3 regions of the Mesorhizobium sp. W050 genome follow, and region 2 is predicted to be linked to each of the others. Evidence: predicted binding sites of a transcription regulator. Region 2 holds the regulator's gene; each other region holds the start of a gene.
What was found. Region 2 encodes LexA, which represses DNA repair genes until DNA is damaged. Its sites were predicted from a motif close to TGTTCNNNNTGTGTTCNG; they were not measured.
Positions count from the first base shown of each region.

Region 1: ACYG9Y_RS18745 (PA0069 family radical SAM protein) is a predicted target of LexA. The motif match lies at 3,662-3,679, and genes of this name have one in related genera.
Region 3: ACYG9Y_RS25755 (ImuA family protein) is a predicted target of LexA. The motif match lies at 8,108-8,125, and genes of this name have one in related genera.

Region 1 covers NZ_JBTTIH010000001.1:3,822,258-3,832,788, forward strand. Annotated here, with positions in the region: gene ACYG9Y_RS18720 (4-(cytidine 5'-diphospho)-2-C-methyl-D-erythritol kinase) at 1-781, shown strand, start outside; gene moaB (molybdenum cofactor biosynthesis protein B) at 768-1,322, shown strand; gene ACYG9Y_RS18730 (GFA family protein) at 1,451-1,882, shown strand; gene ACYG9Y_RS18735 (hypothetical protein) at 1,872-2,846, opposite strand; gene ACYG9Y_RS18740 (glycosyltransferase) at 3,100-3,603, opposite strand; gene ACYG9Y_RS18745 (PA0069 family radical SAM protein) at 3,754-4,908, shown strand; gene ACYG9Y_RS18750 (ribonuclease HII) at 5,063-5,761, shown strand; gene ACYG9Y_RS18755 (F0F1 ATP synthase subunit B) at 5,987-6,478, opposite strand; gene ACYG9Y_RS18760 (F0F1 ATP synthase subunit B) at 6,489-7,088, opposite strand; gene ACYG9Y_RS18765 (F0F1 ATP synthase subunit C) at 7,181-7,405, opposite strand; gene ACYG9Y_RS18770 (F0F1 ATP synthase subunit A) at 7,472-8,230, opposite strand; gene ACYG9Y_RS18775 (AtpZ/AtpI family protein) at 8,294-8,686, opposite strand; gene ACYG9Y_RS18780 (cell wall hydrolase) at 8,952-10,136, opposite strand; gene ACYG9Y_RS18785 (MFS transporter) at 10,273-10,531, opposite strand, start outside.
Region 2 covers NZ_JBTTIH010000001.1:2,422,942-2,433,472, reverse strand. Annotated here, with positions in the region: gene lpxB (lipid-A-disaccharide synthase) at 1-804, shown strand, start outside; gene gltA (citrate synthase) at 948-2,279, opposite strand; gene gltX (glutamate--tRNA ligase) at 2,461-3,885, opposite strand; gene arr (NAD(+)--rifampin ADP-ribosyltransferase) at 4,347-4,763, shown strand; gene ACYG9Y_RS11705 (ComEC/Rec2 family competence protein) at 4,875-7,331, shown strand; gene lexA (transcriptional repressor LexA) at 7,325-8,107, opposite strand; gene ACYG9Y_RS11695 (GntR family transcriptional regulator) at 8,313-9,077, opposite strand; gene kynU (kynureninase) at 9,245-10,492, shown strand; gene kynA (tryptophan 2,3-dioxygenase) at 10,500-10,531, opposite strand, start outside.
Region 3 covers NZ_JBTTIH010000001.1:5,331,561-5,342,091, forward strand. Annotated here, with positions in the region: gene ACYG9Y_RS25725 (prolyl-tRNA synthetase associated domain-containing protein) at 1-93, shown strand, start outside; gene trxA (thioredoxin) at 174-1,181, shown strand; gene ACYG9Y_RS25735 (LON peptidase substrate-binding domain-containing protein) at 1,293-1,964, shown strand; gene ACYG9Y_RS25740 (Trm112 family protein) at 1,995-2,237, shown strand; gene ACYG9Y_RS25745 (error-prone DNA polymerase) at 2,359-5,631, opposite strand; gene ACYG9Y_RS25750 (DUF6504 family protein) at 5,628-7,106, opposite strand; gene ACYG9Y_RS25755 (ImuA family protein) at 7,048-8,085, opposite strand; gene ACYG9Y_RS25760 (metallopeptidase family protein) at 8,315-8,737, shown strand; gene ACYG9Y_RS25765 (DUF1737 domain-containing protein) at 8,901-9,107, opposite strand; gene ACYG9Y_RS25770 (HpcH/HpaI aldolase/citrate lyase family protein) at 9,171-10,067, opposite strand.

The sequences.
Region 1 (10,531 bases), 1.4 Mb from region 2:
CCGCTTCGGCGACAGGGTCGAGATCGAGCCTGCCGACGCCGACCGGTTCTCCGTATCGGGCCGTTACGCGACTTCCGTGCCGATCGACGACAGCAATCTGGTGGTGAAGGCGCGCGAGGCGCTGCGCAGGCAGGCCGGCCAGCAGAGCACGCCGCCGGTTGCCATCCGGCTGGAAAAGAACCTGCCGGTCGCCTCGGGCGTCGGCGGCGGCTCGAGCGACGCGGCGGCGGTATTGCAGGGTCTTGTGCGGACCTGGGGGCTCGACATCGGCGAGGCCGAACTGAGCCGGATCGGTCTCACGCTCGGCGCCGACGTGCCGATGTGTCTTGCGGCAAAACCGCTGGTTGCGCGTGGCGTCGGCGACGAGCTGTCGCTGGTGCCGGATTTTCCGGCGCTCGCTTTGGTGCTGGTCAATCCCGGCGTCGCCGTCTCGACGCCTGATGTGTTCAACGCACTTGAGAAACGCGACAATGAGGGATTGCCGCCGCTGCCGCGTGCATTTGACTTCCACAGCGTCCGCAACTGGCTGGAGATCACCCGCAACGATCTCGAATCGGCGGCGCAGGCGATCCAGCCGCCCATCGGCCGAGCGGTTTCCCTGCTGAACCGGGCCGGATCGGGATTTTCGCGCATGTCGGGCTCCGGCGCCACATGCTTCGGGCTGTTCGAGACCGGCAATGTCGCCAAGCGCGCCGCCGCCGAGATTCGCAGCCGCGAACCGGAGTGGTTTGTCGCCGCGACACGAAGCATCGCTTCGGAGGGGGCCGATGGCCAAAATTGACGAGAGCCGCCCGTTCATCCCGGTGCGCATCGCGGTGCTGACGGTGTCCGATACGCGCAGCCTTGCCGACGACAAATCAGGGCGGACGCTGGCCGATCGCATCGTCGAGGCCGGCCATGTCCTGGCCGCGCGCGACATCGTCACTGACGACCGGGAGAAAATCCGCGACAAAGTGCTGGGCTGGTCGCGCGACAAGGACATCGATGTCGTCATCACCACCGGCGGCACCGGTTTTACCGGCCGCGACGTGACGCCGGAGGCGCTGGAGCCGATCTTCGAGAAGCGCATGGATGGCTTTTCCGAAGTGTTCCACCGCATTTCCTACGACAAGATCGGCACCTCGACAGTGCAGAGCCGGGCGACGGGCGGCGTCGTCAACGCCACCTTCGTCTTCGTGCTGCCGGGCTCGCCCGGCGCCTGCAAGGACGCCTGGGACGGCATCCTGAAACCGCAGCTCGACTACCGCCACATGCCCTGCAACTTCGTCGAGATCATGCCGCGCCTGGACGAGCATTTGCGGCGCGGCAAGGCCGCCTCGTAAACCAAGGCAAAGTGCCGGCCAAGTGCTGCCTTGTCAGGCAGAATGGCGGCTGCGCCTGCGAAAGGATCATTTCCTGAAGGCCGCCAGGCGGGTAATCTGCCACTAGGTCCTTGAGGCGGAAAGATGCCATGACTGCGTATCGCGGCGGCTGCCATTGCGGCAACATCCACCTGACATTCGAAACCGGAATCGAGCCGTCCGAGATGGAGATCCGCGCCTGCCAATGCGCCTTCTGCGTCCGGCATGGCTCACGCGCCGCCGCCGATCCGCGGGGGCGATTGATCGTCGCGGTCGAGGACGAGGCCCGGCTGCACCGATACCGGTTCGGATTGCGCACCGCCGATTATCTCATCTGCCGGGACTGCGGCGTCTATGTCGCTGCTGTGACCACCGACGGCGAACCGAGAGCGATCGTCATCGTCAATGCGCTGGATGACCGGCCGCGGTTCAACCGCGAGCCGGTCCCGATGGACTATGATGCCGAGAACAAAGAGGGTCGCATTGCCCGGCGGCAAGCGCGCTGGATGCCGGTCGAGATCCGCTCCGGCCTCAGCGGATGACCGGTTCGCCGTGGAAGCGGCGGCGCGAGGGCGGCGAGACGCCGAAGCCGACCTCCATCATCAGCCGTGGCGTGGTGGACGGCACAGTGCCCATGTGGAAGCCGAACGGGTCCTCGACGAAGCCGAGGCCGGCCTCACCGGTCAGCGTGACCGGGCTGTCGTCGCCATAGACCTTGAGCACGTCTTGCGCCGGATGGCCGACCAGCAGCGTCAACTGGTGCTTGAGGCTGCGCCTGTTGTGGCTGCCTTTGACATAGACATGCGGGCCGGTGCCGGCATCGCAGGGCTTGAGATAGAAGAAGAATTTCAGCATCCGCCAGTCGTCGAGATCGAAATGATATTTGCCGAGCGAGGCAAGGTTCTTGTCGGCGTCGGAAGCCTCGCCGGTCGGAAAACTCCACCAGACACGCGTGGTGATCAGCTTTGCCTGCCCGCCCAGATAGTGCTGGGCGATGTCGAGCAGCAGCGGCTCGTTCTGGATGGCGAGTGCCGCCTTGCAGCCGAGGATGCGCTCGAAATAGTGTCCGCTGAGCAAAGAGCGGCCGAACCGCTTCTCGGCTTCTGCGTGTTCTCCGGGCATGAATTCGAGCCGGCGGTCGAAATTGCCGAAGCACGGCGTGCTCTGAGCAAAGCTGGCGATCTCTTCGTGCATTGCCTGCGGAAGGACCAGTCCGGAGAACAGGCCATCGGTGCGCAGCGCCGCGACGATCGACTTGAGGTCGACGCCCCTGAACATCGTCGCTCCGGCACTCTGCGCGGGGCGCGCGGCTTTGGCGCCAAGCCAGTGCAGCTTGCGCGCCGGCATGGTGCGGGCAAGCACGAACATCGGCAGCCATGCGGGATTTTCGCGCAGGTCGGACAGATAGGTCGGGATACGCACCGCAATGCGGCGGAGCAGGCTGCCGTTGCGGGCAATGGCTTCCAGACTGGGGGCGCCGGATTTGTCAGGGGACGAAAGGTTCATCGGGGTCCTCAGATATGAACGGGCAGCAACGACGACGCGGCGCTTGCTTACCGCTCCGGCACTACCCAAACCCCGATATCCCGCATCAACGGAATGCTAATCCCGCGTCAGCTTTTGTGCAATGCACAATAGGTTTTTGCGGCGAAAAAGAGGGATGGTGCTGCGACCGTGCCAATGCGGATGAGACGCCGACGCTGCCCCTCATCCGCCCTTCGGGCACCCTTCTCCCTGGGAACGGGAAAAGGGAGAAACATCACTTCTTCGGCGCCATCCAGATTTCGGCGTCGAGCCGCCTGGTGGCGAGACCGCGCGCAAGGGCTTCGGCGCTATGCGCGTTCTTCGACAGGGCAGCGGCCTGGCGCTTGCTGATGACCAGCCCTTCGGCCAGCGCCCGGTTGCCCGAAAACACCCGTGACAGGAACGGCGTGCGGCTGCCGCGCGCACGGCAAAAGCGCGCCGGCATGGTTTGCCGCGCCGTGTGAGCGACAACGTCGTCGATCCAGCCCTCCGCCAGCCTTGCGCCGGGTTCCAGAAACAGCAGCCAGTCACCCTTCGCCTGCCTGATTCCCGCGGCAATGCCGCCGGCCACGAAGTGGCAGCCGGCATGATCGGCAACCCGATGCGTCTGGTCGGTCGAGCCGGTGTCGCAGACGATGACATCGCGCACCACGCCCTCGACCGCGCCGCCGATCAACGAGGCGAGCGTGCGGGCAAGGCCTTCTTCGTCATCCCGGGTTTCGATGAGAACGCTGAGCATTTTTAGCCGAATAGCGGAAAGCCCGGCGCAGCGCCAGTTTTGCATGGCCCAACGAAAAAGTTCTTGCTTTGTTCTCATCAGCGAAATAGGATTATTTTCATGAACAGAGCGATTCGACAGCCAGCCGACAGTCCTTGGGAAAGGGCCAAAATGGAACATATCGTGCGTGCGGACATTGCTGCTTTCGGAGCAGGGCGAGCCGAGATGGCCAATGCGATGATCGAACAGAGCGGCATGCGCGTCCGTCCGGATCGCAACCGCGGCCGTTCCGCCGGCATCAACCCGTCCGGCCGGTTCGAGCCGGTCAGCAGGCATGTGTTCGACGACGGCTGGAATTCGCTGGAGGAATTGCCGCCGTTCAAGACCGAAGTGCAGGTCGAGAAGCCGCGCACCATCATCACCCGCAACGAATCGCCCGACATTTCCTTCGACCGCTCGATCAACCCCTATCGCGGCTGCGAGCATGGCTGCGTCTATTGTTTCGCCCGGCCGACGCATTCCTTCATGGGCCTGTCGCCGGGGCTGGATTTCGAAGCGAAGCTGTTTGCCAAGCCGGATGCGGCGCGGCTGCTCGACAAGGAACTATCGAAGGATGGCTATCAGCCGCGCACCATCGCCATCGGCACCAACACCGATCCCTACCAGCCGATCGAGAAACAATACCGGATCATGCGCGAGATCCTCGAAGTGCTGGAGGCCCGCGGCCATCCGGTCGGCATCGTCACCAAATCCCATCTGGTGACGCGCGACATCGACATCTTGTCGCGCATGGCCGAACGGGGCTTGGCCAAGGTGGCGCTGTCGGTGACAACGATGGACCGCATGCTGGCGCGCACCATGGAGCCACGCGCGTCGACGCCGACCAAGCGCCTTGAGGCGATCCGGCAGCTTTCCGATGCCGGCATCCCGGCCTCTGTCATGGTGGCGCCGATCATTCCCGGCCTGACCGACCAGGAGATGGAGCGCATCCTCGATTCGGCACGCGCCGCAGGCGCCCGCGAGGCCGGCTATGTCATCCTGCGCCTGCCGCTCGAGGTGGCGCCGATCTTCAAAGACTGGCTGCTGCGCCATTATCCCGACCGCTACCGGCACGTGATGTCGCTGATCCGTTCGATGCGCGACGGCAAGGACTATGATTCGGAATGGGGCAAGCGGATGAAAGGCGCCGGCCCCTATGCCTGGCAGATCGGCCGGCGCTTCGAGATCACGGCCAAGCGGCTCGGCCTCAACGCCGAGCGGCGCACGCTCCGAACCGACCAGTTTGTCGCCGCCGCCAAGGCGACCGAGCAGCTGATGCTGCTCTGAGAGTAGCGCCTGCCCTGCCCTCGTGGTTGGCAGGCGACCCAAGAATCCCGTCCGGCCTGTCCCCCGGCCTGCAGACGGTGCCCTCCCGGTCTTGCCCCACTCGACCCTGGAGGGACTTGCGGAGAATCGGAGCCGATGCGAACCTCGCCGCAACATGGCTCGCGCACGTTCCGATTCTCCGCTTCTTTTCGAAATCGTCGAAAAGCCCGATTTCTCCTTCGAGACGAAGGCGATGGCCGAAGGCCTGTGGCCGGTGGCAGGCATGGACGAGGCCGGCCGCGGTCCGCTGGCGGGGCCGGTGGTGGCGGCGGCCGTGATCCTCGATCCCGCCAACATTCCCGACGGGCTCGACGATTCCAAACGGCTCAACCATTTGCAGCGCGAGGCGCTGTTCCTGAAAATCCTGGGGTCAGCGCTCGGCGTGTCGATGGCCTCGGTCAGCGCCGAAGGCATTGACGGCAGCAACATCCTCAAGGCCAGCCTGGAAGCCATGCGGCGCGCCCTTGCCGGCCTGCCGATCCAGGCGAAGCTGGCGCTGGCCGATGGCCGCGATGTGCCGCCGGGCCTCCTCTGCGAAGGCCGCGCGCTGATCAAGGGCGACCAGCGCTCGCAATCGATCGCCGCCGCCTCGATCGTCGCCAAGGTGATGCGCGACCGCATGATGTGCGGCTGCGGCAGCCATCACGAGCGCTACGGGTTCGAGGTCCATATGGGCTACGCCACCGTGCGGCACCGCACCGCGATCGAAGCGCATGGGCCGGTGGCAAGGCTGCACCGGGCATCATTCGCGCCGTTCAGGCTGGGTGGGGTTGAGGTGGTGGAGGAAGAAGGGTTTGTCGGGTTGGACAGCTAAATCTCCCCCCTTGAGGGGAGATGGCCGGCAGGCCAGAGGGGGTCACCGCGCGTCAAGCGCCAGCCCTTCTTCGCAGCAGAATGCGTCGCGCCCGGTCGAACCGACCCCTGCCGCCTTTGGCGACATCTCCCCCTTGTGGGTCCCACACGGGGGGGAGATTGTCCGCGCTCAACAAAAAAGCCGCCAGGTTGCCCGGGCGGCTTGATGTCAGCGAGTTAACCCCGCTCAGTTCAGCCTGGCCTTCACGTCCTGCAGCGCGGACTTGAACAGGTCGGCGCCGGCCTTGGCGTCGATCTTGCCGGCAAGCAGCGTGCGGGCCGCCTCGACAGCGATGTCGACGGCGCTGGCGCGCACTTCGGCGACGGCTTCGCGCTCGGCCTGGCCGATCTTCTGCTCGGCAAGCGCGGTGCGGCGGGTGACATAGTCTTCGGTCTTCTTGTGCGCCTCGGCGGCAAGCATGTCGGCTTCGCGCTTGGCGGCAGCGACGATGGCTGCGGCCTCCTGCTCGGCTTCCTTGCGCTTCTTCTGGTATTGGCCGAGCAGTTGCTGGGCCTCTTCGCGCAACCGGCGGGCTTCCGCAAGCTCGTCGCTGATCTTGGTCGCGCGGGCGTCGAGCGACTTGGCGATCAGGCCCGGCACCTTGATGTAAACGGCAACGCCGAGGAAAATGACGAGGGCAACCGTTGCCCAGAGCGTTGCGAGAGATGTGGCGTCCATAATGTGCTCCTCACCGGGCCACGGATTTGACCGCAGCCAAGATCTCGGCCTTGCTGGTCTTGCCGCCGACAAGCGCATCGACGATGGCTGAAGCGGTGTCCTCGGCAATCGTGCCGACTTCCTTCATGGCGTTGGCCTTGATGGAAGCAATGCTGGCCTCGGCCTCGCCGAGCTTCTTGTCGAGGGCGGCCTCGACCTTCTTGCGGGCAGCCTCGGCTTCAGCCTTGGCAGCGTCGTTGGCCTGCTGCCCGATCGCGTTGGCCTTGGCCTTGGCTTCCGCCAGTTCCTGCTCGTAAGCGGCAACGGCGGCGTCGGCCTCGCCCTTCAGCCTGGCGGCCTGGTCGAGGTCCTGCGTGATGCGATCGCTGCGGACGTCGATGATGCCGCCAAGGCGCGGCATCACCACCTTCTTCAGGAACAAATAGAACAGCCCGAACGTGATCGCCAGCCACAGAAGCTGGGACGGAAACGTCGCCGGATCGAATGGCGGGAACGTGCCGTGCGCCTCGGCAGGCACGCCGGTGCCGGAATGCGTGTCGCCTTCCGTACCGGTATGGGCGCCTTCAGCGGCGGGTGCGGACTCTTGCGCAAACGCAGATGTCACGAACATGGACTATCCCCTGATATCAGGCATGGCCGCAGGAATGCGGCCAGCCAATTCTTCCCAATGCTCGTCCGACCAATAATTGGCCGAACAGGGGCTCAGCCGAACAGGGCGAGAAGCGCGATGAGAAGCGAGAAAATGCCCAGAGCTTCGGTCACGGCGAAGCCGAAAATCAGGCGGCCGAACTGGCCATCGGCGGCCGACGGATTGCGCAGGGCGCCCGCCAGGTAGCTGCCGAAGATGTTGCCGAGGCCAATGCCCGCGCCGCCCATGCCCAGGCAAGCGATACCGGCGCCGATGTACTTTGCTGCTTCTGCGTCCATTTTAAACTCCTTTGGATCTGTAATTCGTTGCAATTCCATCCGGCGAAAGATGCCGGAAATTCTAGGTCAGTGCCCGGGATGCAGGGCGTCGTTCAGATACATGCAGGTCAGCACCGCAAAGACGTAGGCCTGCAGGAAAGCGACCAGCAATTCCAGCGCGGTCAGCGCGACTGCCATGGCCAGCGGCAACACCGAACCGGCAACGCCGACGGCGCCGAGCGCGCTCAGGCTGACGACGAAGCCCGAAAACACCTTCAGTGTGATGTGGCCGGCCAGCATGTTGGCGAACAGACGAACCGAGAGGCTGACCGGGCGCGACACGAAGGAGATCACTTCGATCAGCACCACCAGTGGCAGCAGGAACACCGGAACGCCATGCGGCACGAAGAGCTTGAGGAAACCCAGACCGTGCTTCGTGAAGCCGTAGACAACGACGGTTCCGATCACCAGGGCTGCGAGGCCGAAGGTGACGATGATGTGGCTGGTGACGGTGAAGAAGTACGGGAAAAGGCCAAGCAGGTTGGCGACCAGTACGAACATGAACAACGAGAACACGAAGGGGAAGAACTTCATGCCCTGCGTTCCGGCGGCGTCGCGCAGCATGTTGGAGACGAACTCGTAGCCCATTTCCGAAACCGACTGCAGGCGCCCGGGAACAAGGCTGCGGCTCGAGGTCGAGAGGTACAGAAACGCCGATGCGACGAGCACGGTCGCGACCATGAACAGGGACGAATTGGTGAAGGACAGGTCATAGCCTCCGATGTTGATCGGAATCAGCTTGACGATATGGAACTGGTGGATCGGATCGACCTTGTCAGCAGCCATTTACATCCCCGTCAAAGCCGCGAACGGCCTTAAGTGTCCTTGTGCGCCGTTGGCGGCGCCATTTCATTCTTTCGGATCGTGCGACTTCTCGCTTTTTCCGAATTCCGCCACAACACCTGACGAACGCAGGACATTGAGCACGCCGGCGCCAAAGCCCAGCAACAAGCCGACGACCAGACCCCATGGCGAGGTTCCCGCCACACGATCCAGAAACCAGCCAAGGCCCACACCCACCACTATCCCGGCGATGAACTCGCTGGACAGCTTGAGCGCCTGGCCATATCCGGCCGTCGCTTTCGCGCCGTCATTCCCCTCGAGCTGATCCGGCCGTCTTGTCGCAAGCGATGCTCCAAGCTCACGCCGGCGGCGTTCGAGATCTTCGTCGCGGATGTCGGCCTCGTGCTTGCTGCCGCGGCCGGTTTCTCCGGTTCCGTCTGGCCCGTTCTTGTCGGCCATCGTAACCCCCCTGCCCGGTCAGACCGTCGCCGTCCGTCCGCTTCTAAAGTCGCCGGCAACATAGTTAGAGGGTTTGCGCCCGTCAAGCCACGGGCGGGACTTCAAAGCCATGTATTTTTTCTATTGGAATCAACCACTTGGCGAGGTGCGACATCGTGCCCGGCACTATCGGGTCGGCACATGCCCCGAATCCGTCCGGCGACCGCTGTCCGATTTCGGCTTCCAGGGCCTTTGCGGTTCGTTTGCGACAGGCAAGCCGAAGGGCTCAGCTCCAGCCGCCGCCATACGTGCGGTAGAAGATATGCAGGCCGATCTTGGTCATCTTCTGCATCGTGCGCGCCCAGCCCGGATGGACGTAGTTGGCGTAGTAGTGGGTCGATGAGCCGACTTCGGGAATGAATATCTTGCCGGCGGTGACCGCCATCGCGACGTCCTGCGCGGTCTTGTAGTGGGCGGGGCTCTCGATGCGCTTCTTGCGGCCGTCGCAGGCGAAGGAGAACTGGCAGCGGTTCAGCCAGTTGTCGTTCTGGTAGACGACACCGCAAATCGAGTTTGGATAGGCCGGATTGCGGACGCGGTTCAGAATGACCTGGGCGACGGCGGCCTGGCCGCGCACGGATTCGCCGCGCGCCTCGAAATAGATGCCGTTGGCGAGGCAGGCCTGCTCCTTCGTGGAGAAGACGCTGGCCGGCAGCGGGTTCTGAATCCACGAGTGGTCACCCTTGGCCATCGGCGGAATGAAGCGCCCGCTGCTCGGCTCCTCGTCCTGCAGCAGCGCCTCGAAGGGTGAGGCCTTGGCGTAATCGGGTTCGGCCTGGGCATAGGCGGTGGCCAGCACGTCCGGTCTGTCATTGTTGACCAACGCGGCAAGCATGGCCGGCACGCCGGGATCGGGCTTCTTGTCCACGTTGGTATGGAAGGCCTGGGCGATCTGGATTTCCTTGCCCTTGATGCCGGGCTTGGCGAAGGCGAGCTTCAGGCCGCTGTCCATGCTCGGCCGCAGCAGCGAGGACGTGCGCTGAAAGATTGAGCCGGCATTGAAGTTCTTCGGCGGCGCCACCGGCGAGACCTGGATGATGCGGCCCTTCTTGTCGGCGCGCATCACACGGTCTTCGTCGGGCGTGACGCCGGCGACATTGCCCTTGCCGCGAAACGAGACCTTGCCGACGCCGGGCAGGCGTACGCCCGAGCCCGAGAGCGAACCGGTGGTGACGGAATCGATGAAAGGCATTTCGGCGGCATGAACCGAGCCGGCGACGGAGCGCTCGACATAAGAGTTCCAGCGGGTGCCCGAAGCTTCGAGGCCGGAAATCAAGCTGCCCATGTCCTGGTAGGCGACGACGGTCGGAAAGCCGATCCAGATGCCGAGCCCGATGACCAATGGCGATACGAAGGAACGTTTTTTCTCACCGGCGGCGGCGGCCAGCCGCTTCAGGACACGTCGATGCACGGGGAACTCTCCAGAAACGCAACTGAGCCACTGGAGAGCCAAAGTGAAGCATTAACCTTGATGCAGGGTTAACGCGGTCGATCGTGTTGTTCCGAAGCGGCCCGAAATGGGACGCCGTTTGCCGACCGGCAACCCGTCAGTTCGGCCGCAGGAAAATTGGCCATGCAATCAAGGCGCAGAGCGCGCCCACCAGCCAGACGCCAGGCCACGACCAGATGAGCAGCAAAGCCGGAATGGCGGTCGGCACCACGAAGAAGGCGATGAAGACGAAGCTGTTGGCAAGACCGAGCGCGGTTCCGGCGCGGCTGGCGCCGGCAAGCGTGGCGAGTTCGGTGTAGGCGACGCCATGCCAGGCGGAGATCGAAATGCCGGCAACGACCAGCAGCACGGCGATC
Region 2 (10,531 bases):
CCGAGCGTCTGGGCGTGGCGGCCGGGTAGGGCGGCCGCGATGAAGCCGTATGTCGACCACATACTGTGCATCCTGCCTTTCGAGGTAAAGGAGCTCAGCCGTCTCGGCGGCCCGCCCGGCACTTACGTCGGACATCGCCTCACGCATGATCCAGGCGTGCTGGGCGCGGCCAGGGCGCAAGCCCAGCCACGCGATCTCTCGGCCGATCACGTCAAGACGCTGCTCGTCCTGCCAGGGTCGCGGCGTGGCGAGGTGAGCCGGCTTATCGGTCCGTTCGGCGAGACGGTGTCGGCGCTGCGCGCGCGTGGCCACCGGCTGCGGCTGTTGCTGCCGACGGTGCCGCATGTCGCCGAACTGGTCAAAACATCGGTGGCGCGCTGGGATCAGGAGCCGGAAGTCATCCTCGATCCCGAGCGCAAGTGGCAGGCCTTCGGCAAGGCCGATGCGGCGCTGATCGCGTCAGGAACGGTGTCGCTGGAACTGGCGTTGTCGGGTGTACCGATGATCTCTTGCTACAAGTTCGATCCGATCATGCTGATGGCGCAGAGCCTGATCACGGTGTGGAGCGCTGCTTTGCCCAACCTTATTGCCGACCGGCCGGTCGTGCCGGAAAGCTACAACCAGTATGTGCGGCCGCACTATCTGGCGCGGCAGCTCGAGGCACTGTTTTCAGACACCGCCTACCGCGCCTGGCAAAAGGACGGCTTTGGCGAGGTTGCCAGACGCATGGCCACCGACAGGCCCTCCGGCGACATCGCCGCCGATGTCGTTCTTCGCCACATCGGGAGAGCGAATAGGCCGTAGTGAATAGTGAATAGTGAATAGTGAATAGTGAATAGTGAATAGTGAATAGTGAATAGTGAATAGGATTAACGCGCTCTCGCCTATAATCAAGCTGCTACTTACTACCTGCTATTCACTACTTACCATTCACCATTCACTCTCTTTCACCTTTTCGCAATCGGCACGTAGTCGCGTTCCGGCGCGCCGGTGTAGAGCTGGCGCGGACGGCCGATCTTCTGGTGGGGATCCTCGATCATTTCCTTCCACTGCGCGATCCAGCCGACGGTGCGGGCGACCGCGAACAGTACGGTGAACATGGTGGTGGGGAAGCCCAGCGCCTTCAGCGTGATGCCGGAATAGAAATCGACGTTCGGATAGAGCTTCTTCTCGATGAAGTAGGAATCGGTCAGCGCGATCTTTTCCAGCTCCATGGCGATGTCGAGCAGCGGATCGTCCTTGATGCCGAGTTCGCCCAGCACCTCATGCGCCGTCTTCTGCATGATTTTCGCGCGAGGATCGTAGTTCTTATAGACGCGATGGCCGAAGCCCATCAGCCGGAACGGATCGTTCTTGTCCTTGGCGCGGGCGATGAATTCCGGGATGTGGTCGACGTGGCCGATCTCGCCCAGCATGTTGAGCGCCGCTTCGTTGGCGCCGCCATGCGCCGGGCCCCACAGGCAGGCGATGCCGGCGGCGATACAGGCGAACGGATTGGCGCCCGACGAGCCGGCAAGCCGCACCGTCGAGGTCGAGGCGTTCTGTTCGTGGTCGGCATGCAGGATGAAGATGCGCTCCATGGCGCGCGCCAGCACCGGATTGATCTTGTATTCCTCGCACGGCACCGCAAAGCACATGTGCAGGAAGTTGGCGGCGAAGTTCAGCTCGTTCTTCGGGTAAATGAAGGGCTGGCCGATATGGTATTTGTAGGCCATGGCCGCAATCGTCGGCATCTTGGCGATCAGCCGCATCGAGGCGACCATGCGCTGGTATGGGTCCGAAATGTCGGTGGAGTCGTGATAGAAGGCCGACAGCGCGCCGACCACACCGCACATCACAGCCATCGGATGCGCGTCGCGGCGAAAGCCGGTGAAGAAGCGCGACATCTGCTCGTGCACCATGGTGTGGCGCGTTACCCGGTAGTCGAAATCGTCCTTCTGCGCCTTGGTCGGCAGTTCGCCGTAGAGCAGGAGGTAGCAGACTTCGAGGAAGTCGCCATGCTCGGCCAGCTGGTCGATGGGGTAGCCGCGGTGAAGCAGGATGCCGGCATCGCCGTCGATGAAGGTTATCGCCGACTCGCAGCTCGCCGTCGAGGTGAAGCCGGGATCGTAGGTGAAGGCGCCGGTGGTGTTGTAGAGCGCACCGATGTCGATGACGTCGGGCCCGACCGAGCCGCTTCGCACCTTGAATTCATGCGTCTTGCCGGCCAGTTCGAGCGTGGCAGTCGACGGGTGCGTCGTCTTGCTGCCGGTTTCCAGTCTTGTCGCAGCTTCGCTCATTCTCAAACTCCTTCATGTTCCTCATGCCGGCAAGGCAATTCCTGCAAACGACACGTCGAAATCACCGGAATGCGCGAACTCGCCACCGCATTTTGGGAGGTGCGTGCCAGATTGGGCCAAGGCCTAATGTTGCACTGCGAAACCCGCCTTTCAATGCCAATCTTCTTGGGCCAGTTCGCTCCTAATCGATTTGATCCGCAATCCGCGCCAGGCTTTCCTCGCGGCCAAGCACGGCGAGCACGTCGAACACGCCGGGCGAGGTGCTGCGGCCGGTAAGGGCCGCCCGGAGCGGTTGGGCCACGGCGCCGAGCTTGTGGCCGCCTGCCGTCGCGAACTCGCGCACCGCGGCTTCAGCCGCGGCAGCCGACCAATCGCCCGAAACAGTCTGCAAAGCGGCATGTGCGCCGCGCAGGATCGCGCGCGCGTCGGCATTGAGCAGTGCTGCCGCCTTCTCGTCGATCGGCAGCGGCCGCTCGACGAACAGGAAGGCCGCGCCATCGGCCAGTTCCACCAGCGTCTTGGCGCGCTCTTTCAGGCCCGGCAAGGCGGCCAGCAGCTGCGCCTTCCTGGCATCGTCGAGACGGGCGGCGATAGCCGGTCCGCCTTCGAGGTATGGCAGAGTGGCGACGAAAATGTCGAACAGCTCGGCATCGGCCATCTTGCGCATATGCGCGCCGTTGATCGACTCGAGCTTGGCGAAGTCGAAGCGCGCCGCACCCTTGTTGACATCGCCGATGTCGAACCACGAAATCATGTCCTTGATCGACATGATCTCGTCGTCGCCATGGCTCCAGCCGAGCCGTGCCAGATAATTGAGCAGCGCCTCGGGCAGATAGCCCATGGCGCGATAAGCCTCGACGCCGAGTGCGCCGTGCCGCTTCGACAGCTTGGCGCCGTCGGCGCCGTGGATCAGCGGGATATGCGACATCGACGGGACGTCCCAGCCCATCGCGTTGTAGATCACCGTCTGGCGCGCGGCGTTGGTCAGATGGTCGTCGCCACGGATGATGTGGGTGACGCCCATGTCATGGTCGTCGACGACGACGGCATGCATGTAGGTCGGATTGCCGTCCGAGCGCAGTATGATGAAATCGTCGAGGTCCTTGTTGGGGAAGCGCACCTCGCCCTGCACACGGTCGTGCACCACGGTTTCGCCCTCGGTCGGCGCCTTGATGCGGATGGCGCCCTTGACGCCGGGAGGCGCCTCCGAGGGGGCACGATCGCGCCACTGGCCGTTGTAGCGAGGCGGCAGGCCCTTGGCGCGTGCGGCCTCGCGCATCGCCTCGAGCTCGGCAGGCGTCTCGTAGCTGTAATAGGCCTTGCCCAGGCGCACCAGCTCCTCGGCCACCTCACGGTGGCGCGGCGCGCGCTCGAACTGCGATATGGCCTCACCGTCCCAGGAAAGGCCGAGCCAGGTCAGCCCATCCAGAATGGCCTGTGTCGCCGCCTCGTTGAAGCGTTCGCGGTCGGTGTCCTCGATGCGCAGCACCATCGTGCCGCCGGTGTGCTTGGCGTACAGCCAGTTGAACAGCGCCGTGCGCGCGCCGCCGATATGCAGATAGCCGGTGGGCGAGGGGGCAAAACGGGTGACGACCGTGTCGGACATGGAACTCTCGGGAAGCTTGGAAAGCGGGGCGTGATCGCGCGGACTTTCGCGCTTGCGCGTTCATGTAGCATAGGAGGTCTGGGGCGCAAGGGGCAGACCCGATGGCTGGACGAGGCCGGGGCACGTCGGCAATTATCGGTTGCGTCAACAGGCGCCGGAGCCTTGTAGCACAAAATCTGTTCGCACCTCCGCGCAACCTCATTTGGCAGCAGCGTCAATGTCTGGGTTTCATTCGGCTGCAGCGTCCGTCACAGTGCCTGGAACATCGCTGCGACGGTGGTAGCCCCCTCTGACGAGCGGACATTTCTTCACGGATGCGGCACTGCCCGACTACAACGCCGCCGTGACAGCGTTGGCTTGGTCACGCATATTGACCTTTCTGCAATCATTATCGTGAACACCGCAACTGTGTGCAGGCCGGTCTCGCCACGAAGGAGGCATGATTGAAAGAAGGACTACCGATGACCGAAAACGCCGACCATACGGAGGGTGATCCGTTCTACCATGGTACCCGGGCGGATTTGAAACCCGGGGATCTGCTGAGCGTCGGCCACCCTTCCAATTTCAGAGGTAAACCACTGTCATGGATCTATTTCACCCAGACACTGGAAGCCGCCATCTGGGGAGCAGAGCTTGCAACGGGTGACGGTCGTCAAAGGATTTACATCGTAAAGCCGACGGAGTTTTTTATGGATGACCCTAACCTGACCGACAAAAAATTTCCCGGTAATCCGACGAAATCCTACCGCTCCCGTGATCCGTTGCTCATCCTGGGTGAACTCGGTGAATGGCAGGGTCATACACCGGAACAATTGAAGGCAATGCACGATGGGCTTGCTCGCCTGAGAGCGGAGGGCCAGGATATGATTGAGGATTGAGCGTCCTTGCCAGGTGATGGTCGATTCCGGCGCGGTGGACGTGATCACGCGGACTTTCGCGCTTTGCGCGTTCATGTAGCATAGGGGTCTGGGGCGCAAGGGGCAGACCCGATGGCTGGACGTGGCCGGGGCACGAAGGAAGGCGAAGGCGCCGAGGCAAGCGTCAGCGAACGCTCGCTGTTTGCCGATAGTCCCTATGCCGAGCCGCTGCCCCTCGCGCTGCCTGAGCCGCATCCCGGCGTCGCGCCTGCGCTGCCCGGTCACGCGTTGCCGGCGCAAGTCACAGCGCCCGGATCTATCGCCCGTCTGCGCAGACGGCTTCGCCGTCCGTCATGGCCCGCGCTCCGCCGCAGCCTTGCCGTGGCCGCCAACACGGAGCTCGACCGGGGCGTCGCCTTCCTGCTGGTGCCGGTTTTCCTGGCGGCCGGCGTCATCATTTATTTCTCGCTGGCCGGCGAGTCGGGCTTTGCGCAGCCAATCGCCATTGTGGTGCTGGCGACATGTTGCGCTGTCGCCACGCGATCGCGGCCGAGGACGCATCTGTTCTGCATGGCCGCGATGCTGTGCGCGCTCGGCGTCGTCGCCGCCAAGGTCGAGACCTGGCGCGCCGGAACGCAGATGCTCGGCTCCGAGATCCAGACACGGCTGACCGGCCGCGTCGTCAGTCTCGAACAGATGGAAAGCGGCCGCATCAGGCTGACGCTCGATGTGGTTTCGACCGCTTACCCCGAGCTGCGCTACGCCCCGGAGCGGGTCAGGCTCTCGGCGCGGACCGTTCCCGCCGATATGACCGCCGGCTCCCTGATCACCGGCTATGCCAGGCTGTTGCCGCCGACCGGTCCGGTGCGGCCGGAGAGCTACGATTTCTCCTTCGACAGCTATTTCACCGGTATCGGCGGCAGCGGCTTCTTTCTCGGCAATCCGAAAACCATTGCTACGCAGGGACCGCCGCCGCTGACCGCGCGGCTCTCCTCGGCAATCGAGAACGCGCGCGAAAACATTGCCGACCATATCAGGGGCAAAATCGGCGGCGCCGAAGGCGAGATTGCCGCGGCGTTGATTGTCGGGGTGCGCGCCGGCATCCCGGACGAGGTCAACGAAGCGATGCGGCGCACCGGCATCTACCACATCATCTCCATCTCCGGCCTGCACATGGCGCTGGTTGCCGGCACCATCATGGCGTTGCTGCGTGGCGCCTTTGCGCTGTTTCCCGATTTCTCTTCGCGCCGCCCAGTCAAGAAATATGCAGCAGTGGCAGCACTCGTCTCCATCGCCGCCTATCTCGTCATTTCAGGCGTCGTGGTTGCCGCCGAGCGCAGCTTCATCATGCTGGCGGTCATGCTTGTCGCCGTGCTGTTTGATCGCGCCGCACTCACCATGCGCAATCTGGCGATCTCCGCCATCGCCGTCATCCTGGTGTCGCCGCACGAGGTGGTCGGTCCCAGCTTCCAGATGTCGTTTGCCGCCACCGCCGCCCTTGTCGGCGCCTATGCCGGCTGGGCCGATTACCGCGCCGACAAGGTGAGAACGCCGCCGGCAAAGCGCTCCTTCGTCGGCTTCCTGTCGCGAAAATTCGCGCTGGCCATGGGCGGCCTCGCCATGACCTCGATCATCGCCGGCAGTGCAACCTTGCTGTTCGCCATCTGGCATTTTCAGCGTGTGTCGCCGCTCAGCCTGATCGCCAATCTGGCCGTGATGCCGATTGTTTCGTTGATCGTCATGCCTTTTGCCGTGCTCAGCGCACTGGCGATGCCGTTCGGCGCCGACGGGCCGTTCCTCTATGTGATGGGCAAGGGTCTGATGGCGATGATCGCTATATCGGCCTGGATTTCCGAGCGCTCGCCGGTCGACGCCGTCGGGCTGATCTCCATCCGCTCGGTGCTGTTGGTGGCGGTCGCCCTCGTCATCGCCACCATGGCCACCACCTGGCTCAGGCTGGCGGCCGTGCCTTTCGCGCTGGCCGGCCTGTTGACGGTGCCGCAGGTGCTTACGCCCGACGTGCTCATATCCGAGGATGCGCATCTGGTGGCCATGCCGATCGGTGGCGGCGAACTCGCCCTCAACCGCGAACGCTCCAACGAATTCACCACGGACAATTGGAAACGGGCGCTGCGGGCCGAAACCATTATCCCACCTGAGATTTTCGAGTCAACAGATACGCGGTTCGATCTCGATCCGCTCGATCTGCCGCCCGGCTCGCCCTTCTATTGCACCGGCGATCTCTGTATCGCCCGGCACCCTTCCGGAGCCATTGTAGCGCTTGCGAAAGACCGCAAGACGGCGCGGCCGGCCTGTGCCTTCGCGAGCCTGATCGTCATCGATGACGCCACCGCCTACAATCCGTGCCGCGACCCGCTGGTGCTGGTCGTGACGAAGAAACAGCTGGCCCGCGACGGCAGCGCCGCCGTCTTCTTCGATCCGCAATCGGCAGCTGCAGCGCCAACCATCCGCTTCGCCGTCGACAAGCCGTATCGCCCCTGGCACGAGCAGCGCCGCTTCTCACGCGAAGCCCGAGGCCTGCCGCCCTACAAGCAGCGTGAAAAGTACAAACCTAAGCCGGCTCAGTAACGCCTGATCAGCCCGACCAGCTTGCCCTGCACCTTGACCCTGTCGGGGCCGAAGATGCGGGTTTCGTAGGCCGGGTTTGCGGCTTCCAGCGCGATCGAGGCGCCCTTGCGGCGGAAGCGTTTCAGGGTCGCTTCCTCGTCGTCGACCAACGCCACCACGATCTCGCCGGGGCTGGCAGTGTCGGCATTGCGGATGATGACCGTATCGCCGTCGAAAATGCCGGCTTCGATCATCGAATCGCCCTTGACCTCGAGCGCGTAGTGTTCGCCGCCCATGATCATGTCGGGCGGCACCGAGATCGAATGGGTCTGATGCTGGATGGCGTCGATCGGCACGCCGGCGGCGATGCGTCCCATCACCGGGATTGAAATCGAGGAAACGGCATCGTCATTGCCGGCAGACATCGAACGCGACGGCGAGACCGGCTTGATCTGGCGGCCGAGACCGCCTTGGCCCATCCCGCCTTGTCCCTGGCCGCCTTGCCCTTGCCCGGCTTGACCAAGACTGCCCTGAATGACGCTCGGCGAAAACTTCCTCGCCGCGTTGAGGCCTGGTGCGATCGAGTCGGGTAGCCGCAGCACTTCCAGCGCGCGCGCCCGGTTCGGCAGCCGGCGAATGAAACCGCGCTCCTCAAGCGCCGTGATCAGTCGGTGGATGCCGGACTTGGAGGCGAGGTCGAGCGCTTCCTTCATCTCGTCGAAGGACGGCGGGATTCCGCTCTCCTTCAGGCGTTCATGGATGAACATCAGAAGCTCATGTTGTTTGCGCGTCAGCATCGCGGCCCCCAAGGGTTCTGAAACCAGAATCAGAAAAAACAAACCCAGAACAAACACTATCTGTTCCAGTTGTGTTCCGCAACCTTTTAAAGTTTAATGAATGTGTTGACGTTTTGTTCAGCGTAACGTTCGGCACCGCGAGCGGCGCTCGTAGTCGTTGGCCGGCAACGGGGTGAAACGAAGACAAAGTGCCCTGCGTCGTCGGCTATGATCGCCGCTTCCTTTTCGGACGGGGCTGCGCAGCATCCGCGCCGGGTTCGCTCTGGGCATAGACCTGCAGCGTGTAGCCGATGTGAGCGGTCATCAGAGTTTTCGCACGTTCGACGTCGCGATCGAGGGCCGCTTCCATCAGGGCGGTATGGTGTTCGATCGCCACGGCGTCGCGCAGGGCCGCCACGGCCTTCCGGTGTCCATCCGTGCGGCCGGCGGCGGCGCGCAGCGTCGGGGCCAGACCCAGAAAGCGGTGATGGCGATGCAATTGGTCGGAAATCGTTGCATTGAAGCGCAGCAGCCAGCTGGATGTCGCGGCACTGAGCAGCGCCGCATGGAAGGCATCGTGTTTTTCGTACCACGCGTCGACCGCATCATCCGATGGATCGTCGAGAACAGACCCGCACCGTGAGAGACGATAGTGGGCGGCAACGACCGCGTCTTCCCACTCACGGTCGCCCTTCTCGATCGATTCCACCAGCAGGGGCAGTTCGACCACCAGCCGCGCACGCGCCAAATCCTCGAGCTCCGCCCGAGAGACGGGAGCGACCGCAAACCCGCGGTTGCTGATGGCGGTCACAAGCCGTTCCGCCTCCAGCCGCGACAGCGCCTCGCGCAACGGCGTCCAGCCGATGCCGTAGGTGTTGCGCAGCGTGCTCAGCTTCAACGGCGCGGCAGGCGCCAGCCGGGTCGCAAGAATATCGCGCCTGAGCAGGCGATAGGCTGCTTCCGTCTTCGAGGTCTGCTCGTCATCCAGCATCGTGATCCATCAGACATAAACGCTCGGCGGATCATTATATATCAAAGCCTTTCAACGGGTGAATTATATATAATATTTGACAGTTCAAGGGCGACCACTCAAGATCGCCGGCATGTTTGGGCGGCAGGCTCCGCCGCGCGCGTTTGTCCATGGAAGGGCGCCGGATCATGAGCACGACACCCGATCTCGCTACAATCGAAGCAATGGATGCCGCCGATCCGCTGCGCTCCATGCGTGAACGCTTTGTCTTGCCGCAAGGCGTGATTTATCTCGACGGCAATTCGCTGGGTGCCGCGTCAGCGGTCGTCTTCAGCGAACTGCAGCAGGCCGCCACGCAGGAATGGGCGCAGGACCTCATTCGCGCCTGGAACACGGCTGGCTGGTTCAACATGCCGGTGGAACTGGGAGATCAGCTCGGACGACTGATCGGCGCGGCTGACGGGCAGACGGTGGTCTGCGACACAACCTCGATCAACATCTACAAGCTGCTGCACGCCGCGCTCGGCATGCGGCCGGCTCGGTCGGCCATCGTTGCCGAGGGCGACAGTTTCCCGACCGACCTCTACATGGCCGAAGGCGTCGCCTCGACCCGGCCGGGAACGCGGCTGCGGCTGGAGGGCGTCGACGCGGCCGCAATCGAGGAGCTGATCGACGACAGCGTTGCCGTCATCCTGGTCAACCACGTAAACTACAAATCCGGCCAGTTGCGCGACATGGCGGCGCTGACGCGCAAGGCACATGACGCTGGCGCGCTGATCATCTGGGACCTCTGCCACACCGCCGGCGCCTTGCCGGTCGAACTCGACCGTGCCAATGCCGATTTCGCTGTCGGCTGCACCTACAAATACCTCAATGGCGGCCCGGGCTCGCCGGCCTTCATCTACGCGGCCGAGCGCCACCATGGTGATATCAGGCAGCCGCTCAGCGGCTGGTGGGGCCATGCGCGGCCCTTTGCCTTCGAGCAGGGCTTTGCCGTCGGCAGCGGGATCCGCCGCTTCCTGTGCGGAACGCAGCCGGTGCTGTCGATGCGGGCGCTCAAGGGCGCGCTCGATATCTGGAACGACGTCGACATGGCGGCGGTGCGCAGAAAAAGCATCGCACTGACCGACCTGTTTATCCAGCTCGTCGAAGCCAGATGCGGCGCCTACGGCCTTGAACTCGAAAGCCCGCGCGACGGCAGCCAGCGCGGCAGCCAGGTGTCGTTCCTCCATCCGCATGGCTATCAGGTGATGCGGGCGCTGATCGAGCGCGGCGTGATCGGCGATTTCCGGGCGCCGTCGACCATCCGTTTCGGCTTCACGCCGCTCTATGTCGGTTATGGCGATGTCTGGCAGGCGGTCGAAGCGCTGGAGGATATTCTGCGCACCGGCGCCTGGCAGGACGCCCGCTTCGCGGTGAAGACCGCGGTCACCTGAGGAACTACTAGAGCCGGGTGCGGACCGTCCAGAGCTCCG
Region 3 (10,531 bases), 2.9 Mb from region 2:
AATGAGGCGACGACGTCGATCGCGTCCGCCGACCTCATCAGATTCGTCGAGGCAACCGGACATGATGCTGCTATCTTGAAAGTCTCGGCTTGATCGCCACATGGATGGCGAAAACTGACCTCTAGTTAAGGACGTCGCGCTGCTCCGCTGGGCGCGATCGGAAGGGCGACGACATGAGCGACAACAACAATCCGTTTGGCGGCCAATTCGGCGGCAATTCTGGCCAGTACACCACGTCCGTGCAATATGGCGGCGCCGAGCCGGCCAAGTCGGCACTTGGCCCGACACCCGGCGCAGCACCTGCCGCTGGCGAGCTGATCAAGGACACCACGACCGCCACTTTCGCCGCCGACGTCATCCAGGAATCGCGCAAACAGCCGGTACTGGTCGATTTCTGGGCGCCGTGGTGCGGGCCCTGCAAGCAGCTCACGCCGCTTCTGGAAAAGGCGGTCAAGGCCGCCGGCGGCAAGGTCAAGCTGGTCAAAATGAACATTGACGATCATCCCTCGATCGCCGGCCAGCTCGGCATCCAGTCGATCCCGGCGGTCATCGCCTTCAAGGACGGCCAGCCTGTCGACGGCTTCATGGGCGCCATCCCCGAGAGCCAGATCGCCGAGTTCATCACCAAGGTCGGCGGCAAGGGCAATGGCGCGCCGCCGGTGGCCGAAGCACTGGCCGCGGCGGCGGAAGCGCATGCGGCGGGCGATGCGCAGACCGCAGCCGACATTTACGACGCCATCCTGGCGCAAGCGCCGGAGACGATCGAGGCGATTGCCGGGCTGGGCGAGCTTCTGTTCGAGGCCGGCGACAGCGACGGCGCCGAGGCGCTGCTGGCAACGGCGCCGGAGGCCAAGAAAAATGCGCCGGCACTTGCCGCGCTGCGTGCCAAGATGACGCTGGCTGCGGAAGCGGCAGCACTTGGCAATCCAGCTGAATTCGAGCAGCGACTGGCCGCCAATCCCGGCGACCACCAGGCGCGTTTCGACCTCGCCATGATCCAGAACGCCAGGGGCGAGCGCCATGCGGCGGCCGACAATCTTCTGGCGATTATAAAAGCCGACCGGACGTGGAACGAGGACGGCGCCAGGGCGCAGCTGCTGAAACTGTTCGAGGCCTGGGGCATGACCGACGAGGCGACGCTGGCGGCACGGCGCAAATTGTCGTCGCTGCTGTTTTCCTGAGCCGTTTGCCGGCCAAATTGCCGGGGCGTGGCTGTCGGGCCTTGCGGTCGGCGGCCGCCGCGCCAGATTAGGCCGATAACATCGCGCCCGAAGCGGGTCGGAGGAGTGAAGGTGCAGGTCGGAAACGCATTTTACCGGGTCGGCAAGGATCTGCCGGCAACCATTCCGGTGTTTCCGCTTGCCGGCGCGCTGCTGCTGCCGGGCGGGCGCATGCCGCTCAACATCTTCGAGCCGCGCTACCTGCAGATGGTGGATGAGGCGATCGCCGGCGCGCGGCTGATCGGCATCGTCCAGCCCAGCCTCAATGGCGCGTTGCGCGCCGACGGGGAGCCGGAACTGTGCAATGTCGGCTGCGCCGGGCGCATCATCTCGATGGCCGAGAGCGGCGACGGCCGCTATCTGGTTTCGCTGCAGGGCGTCTGCCGTTTCCGCATCACCAGCGAATTGCCGGTGAAGACGCCTTTCCGGCAATGCAAGCTGGCGCCGTTCCTCACCGATCTTGCCGAAGACCAGGCGGCAAGCGAGGTCGACCGGCCGGCGCTGTTGAAAGCGTTTCGCGCTTATCTGCAGGCCAACGATCTCGAAGCCGATTGGGAAAGCGTCAGCCGCGCCGAGAACACCATGCTGGTCAATGCGCTGTCGATGATGGCGCCCTACGGACCGGCCGAGAAACAGGCGCTGCTGGAGGCGCCCGACCTGAAAGCCCGCGCGGAGACGCTGATCGCCATCACCGAAATGGCGCTGGCGCGCGAGAATGAGGACTTTGGCTCCAGCCTGCAATAAGGGCTGAGCCGATGGCTGAAGGGGGATCCAATGGCTGCGGATGGGCGTGACGGCAAGTCGGTCAATGTCGATCCAAAATTGCTGGAGCTGCTGGCCTGCCCGCTGACCAAGGGGCCGCTGGCCTGGGACCCGGTGCGCGGCGAGTTGATCTCGCGGATCGCCAAGCTCGCTTATCCCGTGCGCGACGGCATCCCGATCATGCTGCCCTCGGAGGCGCGGACGATTTCGGCGGAAGACGTGCTGTCGCCGCCGCGATTGGGTGGGCCGGGCTGAGGGACCAGGGGTGGTTCAAACGGACCTCAGCCTAAGAAGCCATTCTGTTGGCGATCCTTCGCGCCCCCCTCTGCCCTTGCCGGCATTAATGTCATGGGCTCCCGACCGCCCTGCACTTGCCCTACTGAAAATTCCGCCCCTTGGGCATGACCCTTTCAGCTTTGTCCGAGAGGGTGGCAATGTCGGGCCGGGCAGCCGGCGTCATCTCTTCCAGCAGCACCGTCAGCCACGGTGTCAAATCCTCGATCTTTTCGGCGACGATGTGGATGACGTCGGATTCCGACTGCAGCTTGCCGGTGACCTTGACGAAGCGCGCGCCCATGACGATGGGCCGGAAACGGGTAAAGGTCCGCTCCCAGAAAATGACGTTGGCGACGGCCTTGTCGTCTTCTAGCGTCAGGAAGATCGCATTGCCCTTGCCGGGCCGCTGCCGCACCAGCACCAGGCCGGCGACCGAGACCCGCCTGCCGTCGCGCACCGAGCCGAGATTGGCATTGGGAATGACGCCGGCGCGGTCGAGCCGCTCGCGCAGAAAGGCGACCGGATGCGCCTTCAGCGACAGGCCGAGCGCGCGGTAGTCGTGGATGACGTGCTCGCCGAGCGGCATTGTCGGCAGTTTTGTCTCGGGCTCGAGTTCGCGCAGCCGGATCGCCGGCTGGTCGAACAGCGGCAGCCGTTCGGCGGCGCTCTTGCCATCCAGCGCGCGCACCGCCCACAAGGCTTCACGACGATCGAGGCCGAGTGAGCGGAAGGCGTCAGCCTGCGCCAGTCTTTCGATTTCGCCGACATCGAGGCCCGAGCGCAGCCAGACATCCCTGACGCTTGTATAGCCGGCGCCGCGCCGCGCGGTGAAAGCTTCCATACGCTTCTCGGCCAAGCCCTTGATCTGACGGAAGCCAAGCCGGACGGCGTACCGGGTCTTGATGACACCGCGCATTTCGGCATGGCGCGCCAGGATGCGGCCCGGATCGAATTGGGCTTTCTCCAGGGTGCAGTCCCAGTCGGAAAAATTGACGTCGACGTCGCGGATGTCGACGCCATGGTCGCGCGCGTCGCGCACCAGCTGGGCCGGCTGGTAAAACCCCATCGGCTGCGAATTCAGGATCGCGGCGCAGAACACGTCGGGATAAAAGGTTTTGAACCAGCAGGAGGCATAGACGAGCAAAGCGAAGGAGGCGGCGTGGCTTTCGGGAAAGCCGTATTCGCCGAAGCCTTCGATCTGCTTGAAGCAGCGCTCGGCGAAGTCCTTGGTGTATCCCTTGCCGACCATGCCGTCGATCATGCGCTGGCGGTAATTGCCGATGGTGCCGGTGCGCTTGAAGGTGGCCATGGCGCGGCGTAGTTCGTCGGCTTCGCCGGGTTTGAAACCACCGGCGACGATTGCAATATTCATCGCCTGTTCCTGAAACAGCGGCACGCCGAGTGTCTTCTTGAGAATAGCCTCCAGCTCTGGCTTTTGATATTCAGCCGCTTCCTTGCCCTGCCGACGGCGCAGATAGGGGTGCACCATGTCGCCCTGGATCGGGCCGGGCCGCACGATCGCCACCTCGATGACCAGGTCGTAGAATTCGCGCGGGCTTAGACGCGGCAGCATCGACATCTGCGCGCGCGATTCGATCTGGAAGACGCCGAGCGTGTCGGCGCGGCAGATCATGTCGTACACGTTGTTCTCTTCCGGCGGCAGGGTGGCCAGCACATAGGGTCGGCCGTAATCATCCCGGGCCTTCGGATAATGGTCGGTGAGCAAGGTGAAGGCGCGCTTCAGGCAGGTCAGCATGCCAAGCGCTAGAATATCCACCTTCAGGATCTTCACCGCGTCGAGATCGTCCTTATCCCACTCGACCATCTTGCGCGCCTCCATCGCCGTCTTGACGATGGGGACGATCTCGTCGAGCCGGTCGCGGGTAATGACGAAGCCGCCGACATGCTGCGACAGATGCCGGGGAAAGCCCATGATCTCGTTGGCGTGGGCGATCACATGCCTGGTCGAGGTCTCGTTGCGGTCGAGGCCGCCGGCATGGGCCTCCTTCTCGCCGAGCTCCGAGGTCGACCAGCCCCAGATCGAACTGGAGAGCGCACTGCGGACATCGTCCGACAGGCCCATGGCCTTGGCCACCTCGCGCAGCGCCGAGCGGCCGCGATAGCTGATGACGGCGGCCGCCAGCGCGGTGCGCTTGGCGCTGTATTTGGAGTAGATGTACTGGATCACCTCCTCACGCCGCTCATGCTCGAAGTCGACGTCGATGTCGGGCGGCTCGTTGCGTTCCTCGGAAATGAAGCGCTCGAACAACGTGTCGATGCGCTCGGGGCCGACCTCGGTGATGCCGATGCAGTAGCAGACGATCGAGTTGGCGGCCGAGCCTCTGCCCTGGCACAGAATGCCCTCATTGCGGGCGAACTGGACGATGTCGTAAACGGTCAGGAAATAGCGCGCATAATTCAGACGCTCGATCAGAGCGAGCTCCTCACTGATGCGCTGCAAGACGGAAGCGGGGACGCCCGCCGGATAGCGCGTGGCGGCCCCCTCCCTGGCCAGACGCTCTAGCTCGGCCTGCGGCCCAAGCCCTGATTGCGTCGGCTCGTCGGGATAATTGTACTGGAGGTCGCTGAGCGAGAAGGTCAGTTCGCCGGCAAAGCGCAGCGTCTCGGCCAGCGCCCGTGGATGGGGGCGGAAGAGACGGGCCATTTCCAGCGGCGGCTTCAGATGGCGCTCGGCGTTGGCCGTCAGCTCCACCCCGACCTCGGCGACCGGCAAATTGAGGCGGATGGCGGTGAGCACATCTTGCAGCGAGCGGCGCTCGGCGCTGTGATAAAGCACGTCGTTGGTCGCCATCAGCGGCACGCCGACGATGTCCGCCATGCCCGCCGCCTGCTCGATGCGGAAACGGTCATTGCCGCGATAATCCGGCGCCATGCCTAGCCGCAAATTAGCGCCGAAACGGTCTTTCAGTTGACGGACCAATGCCAGGGGATCGTCGGCATTCGCCGAGAGATCCGGCAGCACCGCCAGCGACAGCAGGTCGCCCCATTCGAGCAGGTCGCTGCGCTGGAGAAGGGTCGCGCCCTTCTCGTTTTCATCGCGCAAATTGGCTTGCGTCAGCATGCGGCAGAGATGGCCCCAGCCCTTGCGGTTCTGCGGATAGGCGAGAATGTCCGGCGTGCCGTCGCCGAACACCAGGCGGCAACCGGGGTGATAGGCGAGCTTCTCGACCTTGGCCTGCTGCCAGGCGCGCACGACGCCGGCCACCGTGTTGCGGTCTGCCAGTCCGATCGAGGAAAAGCCGAGGAATTTGGCCGCCACCACCAGCTCCTCCGGCTTGGAGGCGCCGCGCAGGAAGGAGAAGTTCGACTGGATGCCGAATTCCGCATAGGGGATGACGGTCAGCGCGTTCATGCGAAGACCCCATGCATGAACCAGCGCGGCGGCACCTGCGGGTTGCCATAGAGGCCTTGCCGGTAGAGCCAGTAGCGGCGGCCGTCGGCATCCTCGATCCGGAAATAGTCACGCGTCGATGTGAGCGGATCGCTTGACGTTTCACGCCACCATTCCGGCGCGATGCGTTCCGGCCCCTCGGCGCGCGCGACCCGGTAGAGCGCGCGGCGCCAGCGGAAATTCATCGGCGGACCCTCAGGCATTTCGGTGGCCGGCACCTCGATCGGCTCGGGCGAACGGAACAGCCGGATCGGCCGTTCCGGCGGGAAGATGGTTGCGCGCGGCGCGTCTTTCGAGCCCGGCTTCCTGAGCGGTGTTTTGCGTTGTGGCGCTTCCGAGAACGGGATGGTGGCGATGGCGCGCTCCGGCAGATGGCTCTCGAGGGCGACCGGTTTCAGCACCGCACTGTCGCCGAGCCTGGCGCGGATGCGGTCGGCAAAGAGTGCCATGTCGGCGCCGTCATCCTCGGCCTCGCCGGTCAAATCGGCCTGCTGCATGTCGAAGCCGGCGGCCGCCAGCACCGAAAGCCGAACCAGGTCGAAGCCGTAGCCGGCATCGATGTCCTGTTCGAGCGCGGCCAGCCGCTCATGGAACAGGCGCTGGATCAGCTTCGGTTCGCGCAGCGGACGCGAGGTGCCGACAGCGATGCGGCTGACGGCGCCGTCGACGCGAAACAACAGCAGCGCCAGCATCCTTGCGCCCTCGCCGCGGCGTTCGAGATCGGCCTTCAGCGTCACCGCCAGCAAGAGCACCAGCCGTTCGATCTCGGCGGTCAGCACGACCGGCTCGGCCAGGTGGCGTTCGACCGAAAGCGAGGCCACCGGCAGGCGCGGCGATACCGCCTCGTCGAGGCGGCCGAGCGCCTGGTCAAGACGCAACAGCAAGGTCGCGCCGAAACGGCGGGCGAGCGGCGCTCGCGGCGCTGCCATGACCGCGCCGGCGGTGCGCAGACCGACGCTTTCCAGGCTGGCGCGGATATCGGCCTCGATGCGCAGTGCGGCCAGCGGCAAGGGGGCGAGCAGCGCTTCCTCCTCGCCGGAGACAACGATGCGGTCGCCGCAAAAGCGCGCTGCCGCCCAGGCTGCACCCGGCGTCGCGGCCAACCCGGCGCGGACATCGAAACCCTGCTGGAAAAACCGCGCAAGGATGTCGTCCAGCATGGCGCGCTCGCCGCCGAACAGGTGGGTACAGCCGGTGACGTCGAGATAAAGCCCGTCGACGCCGTCAAGCGCCACCAGCGGCGTATAGCGGTCGCACCAGTCGGCGAGGCCTTCGAGCAGCCGGCGGTCGGCCTCCGGATCGGCCTCGACAATGTCGATCGAGGGATGCATGGCACGGGCGTCGGCAATGCCCATGCCAGGCTTCAGATGCAGCGCCTCAGCCCGCTCGTCGAGGGCCGATATGCGCTGGGCGTTGCGGTCGCGATGGCTGATCACGAGCGGGAAATGATCCGAAGGCCGGGAACGCCACGACCGTCCCAGGCGCTGGCGCAGGATCCGTTCGGCCGCCAGATGCGGGAACCACAGCGACAGAATTCTCTGGCCGTTTTTCGCGGGGCTTTCTTTCTTCGAATGCGTGTTCATCGGGGTTCCACTCCAGTGTGAATTGTCCAGGCAGAGCGGTGCGGCTCTTGCCGATGCTGACGGTGAAGGCAGGGTGGCCGATCGACCCGGCAAGCGGCCCGGCGATCGTCCGGCGCGATGTCGCTGGTGCAGCCGACACGATGAGGCGCACCGGGGCGGCGGTCGGCTCGGCTTCGCCGGCCTGGCGCAGCAGGAATACCGGCCGGCCGGCGTTTTGGGCGCGCGCGTGCAGCCGGCGCGTCGCGGTGAGGTCGAGCCGCTGCGGGCTGCCACGGATTTCGAGGATGATTGCGGCGAGCGCCGTCATCTTGGCGGCCTCCTCGGCTACCCACAGCGCATCGGTGAGTTTCGGCGCCTCGGAAAACAGCAACTGCTCCGGTGCGATACCGAACATGCCCTGCAATCCCCTGGCATAGGGAAAGCCGGCCTCGCGAAAAATCTCCGACGTGCCGATCCACAGCACGGGCAAGGGCTGGCCCTTGAGGATCAGGCTGACAAGCGACAGCACAAAGCCTGCGACGGCCCCGGCATTGCGGGTCTCAAGGCCATGGATTTCGCTCAAGGCAGCTTTCGGAAGGCCGCCGCTGAGGGCCGCATCGAGGCGTTCGATGCCGGTGGCCAGGAAAGCATCCGGCGAAGCTGCGGCAAGCCCGCGCCGGATGATGGTAACATCGGAATCGGGTTCAGGCGCGGCGTGGAGACAGCCCTCAGCACGCGCACGAGGTCGCTCGCCGGCCGGCACGGCCAGGCGCTCGGGCAGCGTTCCCTCGATCTTCGCGATCTGGCGGCGCAGGGCAAAAACAGTCTCCCGCGCCACGGCTGATGTCGCCATGACGGTCAATTTCTCTCATAATTGTTCCTGTTATGTTCCTATAGATTCCAGAGGGTGCCGAAAGAGTCAAGCGGAGTCAGAAGGAATTTATTCCTTGATCAAAGGTGGCGAGGCCAACCTTGGACTTTGGTCGCAGCCATTCGGCGCAAAGAAACAGTCATCGGCCAGGTACCCGTCCATTTGCCGAGTCCGGAGGGAAAGCCTATATGCCGGGATCAAAGGACAAAGCATGGCCCGCATCTACAAGACCCGCACCTGGCACGATGAACTCTCGCCCTCGATCGAGGAGATGGAGTTTCTGGCGCTGGAGGCGTACGCGCATCTGCCCGACGATTTCCGCAAGCTGACCGGCGAGATCGTCATCATGATCGCCGAATTCCCGACCGACGAGATCATGGACGATCTGTCGCTGGAGACGCCGTTCGATCTGCTTGGCCTGTTCGAGGGCCGCGGCATCGCCGAGCGCTGGAACCCGCAGACCGGCGAAGGCCCGAACCGCATCACCCTCTACCGCCGCGCCATCCTCGACTACTGGGCCGAGAACGAAGAGACGCTGGGCGACATCGTCACCCACGTGCTGATCCACGAGATCGGCCACCATTTCGGCCTGTCGGATGATGATATGGAGAAAATCGAAGAGGCGGCGGAGTGAGGCTGCGCCGATATTCAGGTGAAGCCGGCCTGCGAACGGCAGCTTCCTGCGCTTCCGGTGCTCGCGTACTTTAAGTACGCTCCGCTCCGGTTCTCGGAAACCACTGTTCTCGGCTCGGCCTGACCTGAATCTCGACACAGCCTGCGTCCGTGCCTGGCAAAGCCTACCAGTCGCTCAGCTTGGTATCCGGCCCGTATTCCTGGCCGTCGATATCCTTCACCACCGCCTGGCCGCAGCGCATCGATTTGGTCTTCTTGTCATAGGCGTAGGTCGGCGAGCCGTACAAATGCCAGCCCTTGTTCAGCGCCGCGGTTACCTTGTGACAGAAGGTGGAATCATCGGGGGCGGACAGAAAGCGGTAGAGTCTCATGGGTCAGGTCCTGTCGTAAGTTCTGTCTTGTAGGGCGGGGTATTCCGAAGCCGGCTTAGGCAATCATGCGCCGATGGCGGCGGCCTTCGCCAGCAATTTCTCGGCCTGCGCCAGATGCAGCCGCTCGACCATCCTGCCGTTCAGAGCAATCACGCCCTTGCCGGCATTTTCCGGCAAGGCGAAGGCATCCTTCACCGCATGCGCCTCGGCGAGAGCTTCGGGCGCGGGCGCAAAGGCGCGGTTGGTGGTTTCGATCTGGGCGGGGTGGATCAGCGTCTTGCCATCGAACCCCATGGCAGCGGCTTCCGTGCATTCGCGCGCAAACGCGTCGAGGTCGCGAAAATCGTTGGAGACGCCGTCGAGCATGTCGATGCTGCCGGCCCGCGCCGCCAGCACCATCTGCATCAGCCAGGGCACAAGATAGCGGCGGTCGGGCGTCGCCAGAATGCCGGTTTCCTTGACCAGATCGTTCGTTCCGGCAACGAAACAAACTAAGCGCGAGGCCGGGTCGCGGCCGAGTTCGGCGATGGCGCCGATGTTGAGCATCGCCTTGGGCGTCTCGATCATCGCCCAGAGCTTGACGCTGTCGGGGGCAAAATTATCGTCGAGCACGTCGCCGACTTCCAGAATGTCGCGCGGCGTGGCGACTTTGGACAACAGGATGCCGTCGGGCTCCAATTTTGCCGCGGCGAGCAGGTCTTCAGTGCCCCATTCGCTGGACAGCGCGTTGACGCGCACGATCATCTCGCAACGCCGCCCATGGTGATTGGCAACTGGCCGGCTGGCGAAGATGCCGGCCAGTTTGTCCCGCGCCGCAATCTTGTCGGCGGGCGCGACGGCGTCTTCGAGGTCGATGATCACGGCGTCGCAGGCCAGCGTCGCGATCTTGGCCAGCGCCTTGTCGTTGGAGGCCGGGACGTAAAGCACCGAGCGGCGCGGGCAGTAGAGTTCGCTTGTCATCGCCGATCTATGCCGCGTGGGGGCGGGTGAGGCAAGAGTGCGGACGACCGGTTCCTGATATCGAGCCAACCGCGAAAGCTTGCGCTTGCCCCGCCCGTCCCGCAGCAGTTGCGGAAGGGGGCCTTTCCTCTCCCCCGTCGATCGGGGGAGAGGTGTCGAGCGAAGCTCGACGGGGGTCGACCCTTGGGCGCAAGGCGAGCAATGCGCTCAGTGCCCTTCCGATGTCCGTTCGCGGCGATTGCCAGGTGGTTCCCCCACTCCGTCTCGGCTTCGCCGAGCCACCTCTCCCCCTCCGGAGGGAGAGGAAAGGAGCCTGGCTGGGACAGCGCCAACGTCCGGAAAGATGGCGGGCAGCGCCCCGGCCGTAAGCGCAGGTCCTGCACGAAAACTGCACATCCCTGCGGAAAACCTCCTCCGCTCCGCCCCGCCGTTTCCATGCGAGCCCGCGACAAGGCGGCATGCAA